4 regions of the Paenochrobactrum glaciei genome follow, and region 4 is predicted to be linked to each of the others. Evidence: predicted binding sites of a transcription regulator. Region 4 holds the regulator's gene; each other region holds the start of a gene.
What was found. The regulator PhoB, encoded in region 4, activates phosphate uptake and scavenging genes when phosphate is short. The targets are predictions, from matches to a motif close to TGTCATNNANCTGTCAT.
Positions count from the first base shown of each region.

Region 1: the regulator PhoB is predicted to act here: its motif matches at 2,200-2,216, upstream of ABDZ76_RS03860 (alkaline phosphatase).
Region 2: the regulator PhoB is predicted to act here: its motif matches at 1,351-1,367, upstream of phnD (phosphate/phosphite/phosphonate ABC transporter substrate-binding protein).
Region 3: the regulator PhoB is predicted to act here: its motif matches at 1,855-1,871, upstream of ppk2 (polyphosphate kinase 2).

Region 1 covers NZ_BAAADE010000001.1:804,698-807,856, forward strand. The annotation lists gene ABDZ76_RS03855 (twin-arginine translocation signal domain-containing protein) at 1-152, opposite strand, end outside; gene ABDZ76_RS03860 (alkaline phosphatase) at 255-2,024, opposite strand; gene ABDZ76_RS03865 (Glu/Leu/Phe/Val family dehydrogenase) at 2,412-3,159, shown strand, end outside.
Region 2 covers NZ_BAAADE010000004.1:68,018-71,176, forward strand. The annotation lists gene ABDZ76_RS11815 (ABC transporter permease) at 1-128, opposite strand, end outside; gene phnD (phosphate/phosphite/phosphonate ABC transporter substrate-binding protein) at 307-1,281, opposite strand; gene ABDZ76_RS11825 (response regulator transcription factor) at 1,389-2,060, shown strand; gene ABDZ76_RS11830 (sensor histidine kinase) at 2,076-3,159, shown strand, end outside.
Region 3 covers NZ_BAAADE010000001.1:649,509-652,667, forward strand. The annotation lists gene ABDZ76_RS03145 (GNAT family N-acetyltransferase) at 1-353, shown strand, start outside; gene ABDZ76_RS03150 (ATP-binding protein) at 410-1,684, opposite strand; gene ppk2 (polyphosphate kinase 2) at 1,934-2,863, shown strand; gene ABDZ76_RS03160 (glycosyltransferase family 2 protein) at 2,776-3,159, opposite strand, start outside.
Region 4 covers NZ_BAAADE010000001.1:1,005,568-1,008,726, forward strand. The annotation lists gene pstB (phosphate ABC transporter ATP-binding protein PstB) at 1-328, shown strand, start outside; gene phoU (phosphate signaling complex protein PhoU) at 364-1,086, shown strand; gene phoB (phosphate regulon transcriptional regulator PhoB) at 1,275-1,961, shown strand; gene ABDZ76_RS04730 (cell wall hydrolase) at 2,503-3,159, shown strand, end outside.

The DNA of each region.
Region 1 (3,159 bases), 200 kb from region 4:
TTTTCAGAAAATTCCAAGCCCAGCACGCTCACCTTACTGTAAAGCTCGGCAAAACTTAAATTGCCCGTGGCCGCCTGCGCCTGCGGCAGGCCCGACGCGACACAGGCCAAAGGTGCAGCGCTCAAAAGTTTCAAAAAATCACGACGCGGCATTGTTGATGAAAATGGCAGTGTTGGTAAAAATGACATGGCTCACCCCTTAAAAGTCAAATGCCGGAAATTGCTTTCCGGCATTTTTTTCATCCAAACTCAGGCTTATTTCTTATCCGCGCCAAGAGCGAAGACTTCGGCCAGAATTTTGTAAACGTCGCTCTGTTCCATATAGCCACGGAAAAGATCGGCACCGGCACCACTTGCCTGCAACACAACGTCATCGACCGAGTGAACACCTGTATCATCGGAGCGCGGGATATTGCCTTCACGGAAGACAGCGCCCGGAATGTCCTTATAGGCTTCGTTGGCGACATATTCGTTCTTCTCGTTTTTGATCGCCGGAACAAAAGGATTATCCAGCTTCGGACGGAAGGTTTCGTAATAGTCAGGGAAGTTGTTGGAGAAGATCGCCAGACGCGGGTTCACATCCACGTTGTCCGGATAGCCGTCACCATTGCTGTCAACGTAATTGGTAAAGCCAGCTTTTTCATAAGTACCGACTTTTTCACGCATTTCGGTGCCCGGCTTATTATCATCGATCGTACCGATGATGGACACGCCATGGGTATGGTCACCGGTTACAACAACCATTGTGTCCGGATTGTTCTTGGCAAATTCCTGTGCCAGACCAACAACCTTGTCAAACTCGATTGTGTCGTAAACTGCGCGTTCCCAGTCAAGCGGATGGGACATCTTGTCGACATTTGCCGCTTCAACCATCAGGAAGAAACCTTCCTTATTCTGGGAGAGCTTTTTCAAGGCAATGTCGGCCATTTCAACTAGACCCGGCTGATCAGGGAATTTATCCATCGTTCCCTTTTTCAGCATATTGCGATCCATCGCAGTGTCCATATTGCCGGTATGGAACAGGCCGAGCAGCTTGTCGCCTTCAGCAGATGCGGCCTTTTCAAGCTCTTCCTTGCTGGTTGCCAAGGCATAACCTGCATCTTTGAACTCTTTGATATAGTCTTTATCGTCTTTGCGCTTGGAACCCGGCACTTCCTTATTGAGGAAGTAGGCAGAACCACCGCCCAACAATACATCAGGCTTCACATCAAACAACATGCCGGTGATTTCGGCTTTATCAGCGCGACGGCGGGTGTGCGAAGCCACAGCTGCCGGTGTTGCATCCTGCAATTCTGACGTGGTGACAATACCGATGGATTTGCCGGTTTGACGGCGCAGTGCTTCACTAATATTTTCAACGCGCGGATCATCAAGGCTGTCCGGTGTACGGTCAGCATAAACACCAAGCGCATTGATCGCAGTTTTATGACCCGTCATATAGGCTGACATGGTGTTGGCGCTGTCGGTGGCAATCGAATTGGTGGCTGATGTACCGATGAAAGCCATATATTGCAGATCATCCATATTGAGACGACCATTGGCCTTACCTTCGCTCATGCCCTTAGACATGATGCGGGCACCGGTGCGGTGGGCAACGGACAAACCATCAGCGACAAGGAAGATCACGTTTTTGGCTTTAGGTGCATCCGAAGTGCCGTAAACATCCCAAGTAACGCTTTTCTTGTCATTTCCGGCCTGCACTTCGATGGTGTAAGCACCGGCTTTCGGCAAAGCCAAAGAGCGCAGAATAACAGCCGAGCCCAGATCTTTATCTGATGCGTCTTTTTCTGCAGCAATAAATTCAACATCTTTGCCGAAAACAGCTTTGTAATCTTCGCCGTTGACCGTGATTTTCACGTCATCCGCTTTGACGACATTGTCGAATTCCACTTTGAAATCAAAAGGCGAACCGGCAAGAATCGTTGCACGGTCAAGCGGATACACCGTTGCTGCCTGCGATGCAGTTGCAATAAGTGTAGCCGACAGAACTGTCGTGGCAGAGAGTAATTTAACAAGTTGACGCATGGTTTTATCAAACCCCTTTAGCGGATGTTTTCCCGGCCACAGATCGGAACCATCTTTGGTTCCACCCCTTTGCATGCCGGAAAAGCCCCAATTGTAATCGTCGTAAAGACCTTGAGAGGACAATGAGTACGGGGGGATTGTTAGCCAGCCATTATGACAGTGCTTTGTATAAATCATGACAGATTGATTAAATCTGGCTTGGACAAGTCATGATTTCGACTGATGCGAAAATCACACAATATTTCAGAAAAATTTAAAAAATGAGTACTGACAATAAAAAATAGGACAACAGTGCTGTCCTTTTTTCTTTCCTTTTGTTGCGTAAAAGTGCATATAGGGGTTCCAAAAATATATTTTCATAACGCCATACGCAAGAAAGGTGATTTCGTGTCACAGGACAATCTTCTTGAAAATGCATTAGTGCGGCTGGATGAGGCTGCAAGCCATATTAATATCGACGCGGATGTGATCGAAAAATTGAAATTCGCGCGCGAGACCATGAAAGTACGTTTGATGATCCGTATGGATGACGGATCACGCAAATCATTCCTTGCATGGCGCTGCCGTTATGATGATACCCGCGGCCCAACCAAAGGCGGCATCCGTTACCATCCGGATGCAACAGCTGAAGAAGTTGAGACGCTTGCTTTCTGGATGACCTTCAAATGCGCCGTGATGAACCTGCCTTATGGCGGTGGTAAGGGTGCTATTCAGGTTGATCCGCGTAAATTGTCCAAAGCTGAGTTGGAACGTCTCTCCCGCGCTTATATTCAGGCCTTTGCCGGAATTCTGGGCCCAGACCGTGATATTCCGGCACCGGATGTCTATACCAACTCAATGATCATGGGTTGGATGGCTGACGAATATTCACAAATCGTCGACCAGCACTCACCGGCAGTGATCACCGGCAAGCCATTGGCACTGGGCGGTTCGCTTGGTCGTGATGATGCAACGGCACGCGGTGGCTACTATCTCGTGCGTCATCTGGCTGGTGATTTAGGTCTTGCCAGCAATTTGCGTGTGGCCATTCAGGGCTTTGGTAATGCCGGCCAGCATATGGCACGTCTTTTCAGCGCCGATGGCCACAAGATCACCGCTGTTTCCGACTCGGAAGGTGCAGTTCAGTGCGCCGAAG
Region 2 (3,159 bases), on a different contig from region 4:
GACAACAGCAACACAATTGGCGCGACAATCAGATAGGCAAAAACAATAGACAAAACGATCCCGATCATTGTCGTCGGGTCGGAATTGTACACCTTATGTTTATATATCAGGTTCTTGTAATAACTCATGGTTTCTCCACTTTGAGCCGAGGCTCCCCTTGAAGTTCCACTCATTTTAAACGGTGGAATTTCAACTGGTTATAGGCTGGCTGGGTGCAGGAATTGTTGCTTTAATCCGCGCTTGGCCTGACCTTATAAAAGGGGCTTTGCAATTGACTTTTGCCTGATAGATCAACGCTCGATAAACTCATGGAAGCACTGCCCCCGCTTGTTCGTTTACCTCGCGCACCACAGACCATGCGGGTGCATATTCAATCGGAATAAAATGGTCATCTCCCTGAAATTCAGCTTTCATTTCGGGGGTAAATGTAAAATTGAAAAAACAGCGTTTCATCTCGTCCACCAATGAAGGTGCAAGATTATGCGCATAGACAAAAGAGGATGTCGGAAAGAGATCGCTTTGATAAATAAGGCGTAGCGCATCCCGTTTAACAAGGCCGCGCTCCATCATGCGTTCCAGCACATCGGAGGCAACCGCCGCCATGTCATAATCTCCGGCCACAACACCTAAGATTGATTTATCATGACCGCCCGACATGATCGGCGCATAATCCTGCACCGGTGTCAGACCATGTTTTGGAAATAATGCGCGGGGCGCAACATTGCCGGAATTGGAGAAAAGCGAGGCATGCGCAATGCGCTTGCCTTTCAGGTCGCTTAAATTTTGAAAAGGTGAATCGGCACGTACAACCGCCACCAGACGATAGCCCCGCATCTGATTGCCGGAGCCTTTGGCTGCAAATGGCACCGCACCCGCACGATTAACCGCCTCAATGGTTGGCCCCGTTGAAAAACCGGCAAAATGCAACCGGCCGGAGCGCATGGCTTCCACTTCATCAGCACTTGACTGGATCGGGTAATAGACAATCTGTCTGCCTAAACAAGCTTCCAGATGTTGCGTAAAAGGCTTGAACAAACGGGCATATACGGCCGGATCTTCAATCGGCGAATAAGCCCAGACAAGGGTTTGCGGATCGCGCCATTGGGAGGGATCTTTCGGCGCATCAGCAACGAGGTCGTTGTTCTCATCGCAATAACGCTCATCAAGCGCACCGCGATTGGCGCAAGCGCTCTCAGCCGCAGAAGCAACGCTTAACTGCAATCCGATAATCGCTCCGGATATAGCAATACCAACAAGGTATGCCATTTTGCGCCAGAACATTTCTTCCTCCCAAACCCGTTTCTATGTTACAGTTTGATATTGGTATCTAAAAACAATACCAATTCTTCCTGTCAGAATCCTGTCATTACGGAAACTTTACACCTCTCATGCGTATCCTTCTCATTGAAGACACCATCGATATTGCCTTTGCCATTGCCTCAAAGCTTGAAAAAGAAGGCTATCATGTCACCACTGTTTATGATGGTTCAGAGGGTGAAGAACTGGCGGTAAACGGCTCTTTTGACTTGGTTGTGCTGGATATTAACCTGCCCCGCCGTGATGGTTTTGAAATTTTACGCAGCATGCGCGAACATTCTTTATCATCACCGGTTTTAGTCATCACGGCACGGAATCAAATTGCCGATAAAATCGACCTGCTTGAGCTTGGTGCCGACGATTATTTGGTCAAACCTTTTGATTTACGGGAACTGGTGGCGCGAATCCGTGCGGTTGCCAGACGTCATATGGGTGTTGCCCAACCGCTTATCCGCCTTGGTGATCTGACTATCAATTTAAGCCAGCGCTCGGTGATGCAGGGTGAGGAACCACTGGATTTCGGCAAGCGTGAATTTGACGTTTTAGAAATGCTGGCAACCCGTTTTAATGTCACCGTGCCTAAAGATATGCTGGTGCTTAAGCTTTTTGGTCATGAAGATACCGGCACGCCAAATGCCATTGAATTGCTGATATCCCGCGTGCGCAAGAAGCTTGAAAACAGCAGTTTGGAAATTGTAACGCAGCGCAGTGTTGGCTATTTATTGCGCCTTAAAGCCAACTGATGCCCAACAGAGCCTATGTCACAAACAACCGCCAAGCCCGTTCTGAATAAAGAATATTCCATCCAGCGCCGCATCATGATCGGCGGCGGGCTGACACTGCTTGCGGTTACGATTGTGCTGTTTTTTCTTGGCCGCCTTTATGCGCAACGCGCTGCTGATGAAGCTTTTGACCGTGTTTTAGGCGCTGCCGCACTTTCAATTGCTGATACAATCACCTTGCAAGACGGGGCGCTGAGCGTTGACCTGCCTCATTCCGCCTTTGCCATTTTAGGCACATCGCGCCTGAACCGCATTTTTTACCGTGTGGTGACACCAGATGGTAATTTGCTCACCGGCTCGCCTATTTTGGGGCTGGAGCTTGCCCATGGCACCAATAATCATTTACGCCTTAGCGATAGTATCTATCGTGGTGAAAAAATTCGTATTGCCGCAGTTGCGCGTTATCATAGTGATGCACAAGGCGGTGGCTGGGTGGATGTGCTGGTGGGCGAAACCCGTGAAGCGCGCGACCAGCTTACTCTACAATTAAGCCTGAATACAATTTTGCCCGTGTTAGGTGTCGCCCTGCTGGCGATAGCACTTATCTGGTTTGCAATCCGCTTGGCTTTCCGCCCGTTGCAAATTGTCGAGGCGAATTTACGCCAACGCTCATCAGCCGATCTTAATCCGGTTTCGGGTGCTATTCCAAAAGAAGTGAGTGCACTTGTTTCCGCATTGAATGATTTTATGGCACGCCTCAATAGTTTGCTGGACGGCCTCAAACTGGTGACGGCTGATGCCGCGCATCAAATGCGCACACCTTTAACGGCACTGCGCGCTTTAACCGAACTGTCACTGGAAGAAACTGACGCTAAAAGGCGGCATGAAATTCTCACCCGTATTCATGCCAATTCAATCAGTGCCAGCCTGCTTGCCAACCAGCTTTTATCCGAAGCCACCACATTGCACAGCATCCAGTCGCGCAAGCTCGAACTGATCGATCTCCTGCAAGTGGTGCAAGAAGCAATCCGCCGCTTACGTGCTGAAGGTAATTATCAAGATTTACAAAAAACCATCAGACTGGATGCCACGCAAAAAGCTTTTTATCTTTATGGCGAAC
Region 3 (3,159 bases), 360 kb from region 4:
CAACCCTTTGGGGCTTGCTGGATGGCAAAACATATTTTGGCATGATGATTTCAAATGAAGCCGGACATTGGTCAAAATATTCACCCGGCATGGTGCTGCATTATCTGGTCATGCAGGATTTACACAAACACGGTTTCGACATTCTTGACCTTGGCGTTGGCAATGAAGCATGGAAGGTCAATATGTGCGACGGTGTGCGGGTTTTGCACGATTATAAAGCCGCTCTCACCCTCAAAGGCCGTCTCGCTTTAAGCGCACAATCACTGCTGACCGGTTTGCGATCAACACGGATATGGCAGGCAATTCGTCCGCTCAAATGGAGGCTTTTACGCCTCGTCAAACCATCAAAGTAAAAATAGAACCACTGTCTTTTTTAACGCGTTTCTTCATCTGAAAAACGCGCAACACCTCACGATTTCACGCAAAAAAGCGGTAAACGCACAATAAAAGTAGTGCCTTTGCCAATCTCAGATCGCACATTCATCTTGCCGCGGTGACGGGTGATAATGTGTTTGACGATGGCCAAGCCCAGTCCAGTACCTTTTTTGGCATCACCCGTTTCTGCATTAATGCGATAGAACCGCTCCGTCAGACGCGGCAAATGTTCAGCAGCAATGCCTGCGCCAAAGTCCTGCACCGAGATAATCGCCTCATCCGGCGAAGGAACCCCATGTTTTTTAAGGCTAACAATAAGCTTCTTGCCACTTTCACCATATTTGCAGCCATTTTCAATCAGGTTTTGAAAAAGCTGGATTAGCTCATCACGCGACCCTGCCACATAGACAGGTTCATCATGAAAATCATGCTCAATCACCACGCCCTGCGCCTCGGCCATCGGCACCAGACTGTCGGTGACATGATGTAATATAGCGCCTAAATCAACCTTGTCTTCTGTGCCGACATTAGGCCGTGTTTCAAGCCGTGATAAAGACAACAAGTCGTCAATCAAACGCGACATGCGGTCGGCCTGTTTTTGCATGATCTCCAGAAAACGGTCACGCGCTTTGACATCTTCACGTGCCGGCCCTTGCAAGGTTTCAATAAACCCGCGCAACGAGGCAAGCGGTGTGCGCAATTCATGGCTGGCATTGGCGACAAAATCCGAGCGCATGCGGTCAATACGGCGCGCTTCGGTCTGGTCGCGAAAAATCAGCATAAATAAATCATCACGCCCCGCCTCAAGCGGCATCAGAACGGCTTTGTACCAGCTTTCAATCGGCAATCGCTCGAAATAATCAATGCTGCGCGGCTGACCATCTTCAACCACCTCATGCAGCATATGCAGCATTTCCGGTGCGCGAAAACGTAAAAACACGATGGTTTCTATTTCCATGGAAGGAAATGCCGCCTGTGCTGCCGGATTGGTATAGATCACCGAACCGGAGCGATCAAAAATTACCAGCGGATCACTTAGCAAACCAGCAATTTTTTCTGCACCGATGTCAGCCAAAGCGCCTTTGCGCTTGGTGGTTTTTTTTCGGGTAATTTCAGGTGGAGCAGGTGGCGAAACCACCAATGTCAAAGCCAGAATGACGCTGAGCAGCAAGAGATAAAGCACCAGTGGCGGCCAGACTAGCCAGAAAACAAAAGCCAGCACGACGACTGCGAAAATCAGATAAAGGCGACCTTGCTGCCAAAATTTCATCAAAGCTGACCAGATCCCCTGCTCATCATGATTGTTCATTCATTTTCCTCGCAAAAAGCAGGGCTTTAAAACATTTCAAGCCACAGGGGATGATCAGCATCAATATATAAAACCGTTACGTCAAAACAAGGCCGCATGCATGATTGCTTGGCACCGCTGACAACATTCATCTGCCTGACAAATCATGGCCTTAAACATAGTTAAAGACTATGACACTTTGATTACTCAAGCACTTTTCAAACGTAATAAAGCTTAATAAGATCAATCATCAAGCGCAATCGAGAGGATATTGCATTGGCCAGTGATAAAGCCGCACAGACGGGCAGTTTTTCCAGACATCCGAAGCTGGAACCAATCAAACTTACCATTGCCGGTGTAGAGCGCGAGTTTGATATCGACAATCCGGAATTACCGGCCTGGATTGAGGAAAACGCTCTTGCCTCCGGCGGCTATCCATATCCCGATCAGATGCAGTCCAAAGAATATAAAGAAACCCTGGAACGGCTCCAAATCGAACTCGTTAAAATGCAATATTGGTTGCAGGCAAGCGGCGGGCGCGTCATTTGCTTGTTTGAAGGGCGCGATGCAGCCGGTAAAGGCGGCACAATTTTCACCCTGCGTGAATTTATGAACCCGCGTACCGCGCGCAATGTGGCGCTGACCAAACCCACCGAAACAGAAAACGGCCAATGGTATTTTCAGCGTTATGTGGCGCATTTTCCAACATCGGCCGAGTTCGTCACCTTTGACCGCTCATGGTATAACCGCGCCGGCGTTGAAGTGGTGATGGATTTCTGCACGCCGCAACAGCTTGAAACTTTTTTGATTGAAGCACCTGATCTGGAGAAAATGGTCGTCGCCGATGGCATTCATTTCTTCAAATTCTGGCTGGATATCGGGCAGGAAATGCAACTAAAGCGCTTTCATGAACGCCGCCACAGTCCACTTAAAGATTGGAAATTTTCGCCGATTGATGTGGCTGGCATTACCCGTTGGCAGGATTATTCCGATGCCTGCCATGTGATGATCGAGCGCACCAGCACCAAACATGCACCTTGGACAATTGTACGCTCCAATGACAAACGGCGGGCGCGGCTGGCCGCAATCCGCCGTGTGTTATTGTCATTGCCTTATGAAGGGCGCGACCTTGAGGCAATCGGTGAAGAAGACACCAATATCATTGGCGCAGGCACCGCATTTTTGGCATCCTCCAAGTAAACGGCATTTTGATAAAGAGCCTCACTGACCAATATTTGTGACGCATTGCTGCTTCTGAAATGAGGGGTCTTTTCCCAGAGGAAAGGCTCCCTCATCAGCTGCAACAGCGCCCGCCATGTGGCCAGAGAAATCATCATCCAGTAAGGCACAATTCCGAGCAGATAAGGATAACCATCCATCTCGCTCTTTTCCGCAGCCCTTGCACTCAGCAAATAATAGCTCACATAAGCCATGACGATATTCATCATATCAATGGTGAGCAGCATCACATGGCGCACTTCAAACGGTGAGAAAAA
Region 4 (3,159 bases):
TGCCGGCACCGGCCTTTCCGGTGGTCAGCAGCAGCGCCTGTGCATTGCCCGCGCTATTGCAGTCAGCCCTGAAGTTATCCTCATGGATGAGCCTTGCTCGGCGCTTGACCCGATTGCCACAGCTAAGATCGAAGAGCTGATCGACGAACTGCGCCAGAATTATACGATTGCAATCGTAACCCACTCCATGCAGCAAGCCGCGCGTGTTTCGCAAAAAACCGCCTTCTTCCATCTTGGCAATATTGTCGAGGAAGGCGAAACTGAAGCGATCTTCACCGCACCAAAAGAAAAACGGACACAGGACTACATCACCGGCCGCTTCGGCTGATTGTTGTTGCCGATACTTTTTTAAGAGGTTTTTTCATGCCTATAAAACACACTGTCCGCTCTTATGATGAAGAACTGAAATTTCTGGCCCATAAGATTGCCGAAATGGGCGGCCATGCCGAGCGTATGGTCGAGCAATCCATTGCCGCAATCGTCAATGCCGACCAAGAACTGGCACAGCGCGTCATTGCTGATGATCTGTTTCTCGATGCTGCCGAGCGCGAGATCGACGACAAAGCCATCACCATCATTGCCAAGCGTCAGCCAATGGCGATTGACCTGCGCGAAATTATCGGTGCCATCCGCATTTCCGCTGATCTGGAACGCGTTGGTGATTTGGGCAAAAACATTGCCAAACGCGTGGCGGCTGTTTCCGACACCCGCCAATCCGTCAAGCTCTATCGCGGCCTTGAAACCTTGGCTGAACTGGCACTCACCCAGCTAAAAGAAGTGCTTGATGCCTATGCCACCCGTTCGGTGGCACAGATCAATATTGTGCGTGACCGCGATGATGAAATCGACGCTATGTACACCTCGATCTTCCGTGAGCTTCTCACTTATATGATGGAAGATCCGCGCAACATCTCTTCCTGCACCCATTTGCTGTTCAGCGCCAAAAACATTGAGCGCATCGGCGACCACGCCACCAATATTGCCGAGACGGTTTATTATATCGTCACCGGCCAGCAAATGCCGGCCGAACGGCCAAAGGAAGACCTCAGCCACGACATCATCGTGGATGAGGCCCGCAAGCCTTAAATGACCGGAAAGGCGGACAAGATTTTGATGAAAATAATTGTCCGCCAACGGTTTTATGTAGTTTTCAAGAGCGGCGCTCCCGCTCTGCACCCTAGCTTTGTCGCAATTTCAGCCTGCCAGACTTACCCAGACTTACATTGCAACTGCATGGTCTGACTTTTGCGCCAATTGACTGAAGGAATCTCGTGATGTCACATGCTCCCAAAATTGCCGTCGTGGAAGATGAAGAAGCGCTTAGTGTATTGCTGCGCTATAATCTGGAAGCGGAAGGCTATCAGGTCACAACCATCATGCGCGGCGATGAAGCAGAAATTGCTTTACGCGAAGATGTGCCCGACCTGTTGATTTTGGATTGGATGCTGCCCGGTGTCTCCGGCATTGAACTATGCCGTCGCCTGCGCCAGCGCGCAGAGACCGAACGCCTGCCGATTATCATGCTGACAGCCCGCGGCGAAGAAAGCGAGCGCGTGCGCGGTCTGGCCGTGGGCGCGGATGACTATGTGGTCAAACCTTTCTCGACACCTGAGCTGATTGCCCGTGTCAAAGCCATGCTGCGCCGTGCTAATCCGAGCTTGCTCTCCCATGTGCTGAAAGTCGGCGATCTCATCCTCGATCGCCAGCAGCACCGTGTCTATCGTAAAGACAAGGAAGTGCATCTGGGCCCGACAGAATATCGCCTGCTTGAATATTTCATGATGGCACCAGGGCGCGTGTTTTCGCGAAGCCAATTGCTGGATGGTGTTTGGGGCGCTGATATTTACGTTGATGACCGCACCGTGGACGTTCATATCGGGCGCCTGCGCAAAGCCATTAACCCGAATGGTTCCACCGACCCGATCCGTACTGTGCGTGGCGCAGGATACTCATTCGGTTAAGATTAAAAAAGCGGCAGTTCGATTAAATCGGCTGCCGCTTTTTCGAATCGATATCTGTCCTGTAAATCATAGTTTTGAATGAAATTCGTACAAACGGGTCAATTCTCACGCAAAGTTACAATTCACGCATAAAGTTGAGAATGGTGTCCGGAACCATAATTGCAAAAGCCCGTTAGCGGTTTTGAAATTGCGTCCGGTCTAAGTCTGCGTTAAAGCAAACGAAACTGCCCTGCCTCTCTTTGTTTGCCTGAAAAGGCTGTAACTCAGGGGCTTTTAAAGCAAGCTGCATGAAAATGCGCCGCAGCATCAGTCAAAGCTTTTTAAGAAAATATTAATATAAATAAAGTTTCATCAGGTCTGTATCCCGATAAACTTCGCGTCTTTTAGGCGTTCATTCACGAATTTATTGTAACTGTGACATTTGACCCACAGGTTCGAATGCGGTTAAAAAATCACACGGATCCACGAAAGACAAAGTTAAAAGCTTTGGGCAAGCACCATAGCACCCCCAAACTTTAGTGCCTGATATAGGATTAAACTGATGAAACACATGTTCTCTGGTCATTCGGCAAAGTTTGCCCTGACAATGGCAATGCTGGCGGCATCAGTAATTGTATCGGGCTGCACCACCACCGATCAGACAGCAGCGCTTAAAAGCGCCAAGCAATCAAAAATTGCCAGTGCCGATAAAGGCAATGTCATGAATATCAATGGTGTGAAAACTTATACCTACACTGCCAAAGACCGTGAGTGCCTTGAACGCGCCATGTTCTTTGAAGCCAACCGCTCCAGTCAGGATGGCCTCGTGGCCGTCGGCACCGTGGTGATTAACCGTCTGCTGTCAAAACAATATCCTGATACGATTTGTGGCGTTGTCGGACAGAAAAACCAGTTTGCGCCGGGTGTCCTTACCCGCAAGATGAACTCCAAGGCACTGCCGGATGTTCAAAAAGCCGCCGATGATGTGTTGAAGGGTAAGCGCCATCCGGCTGCTAAAAATTCAATGTTCTTCCACACCGCCGGTTTGAAATTCCCTTACAAGAATATGCATTATGTGCTAGTCGCCGGTGGCAATGCTTTCTATGAAAAGCGCAACAAAGACGGCTCCCTGCAAGCGCCTGTTCCGACTGAGCCATATAATCTTGCGATGATCTACACACCGCAAAATCAGGCTGTGCCAAGTGGCAAAGCATATAAT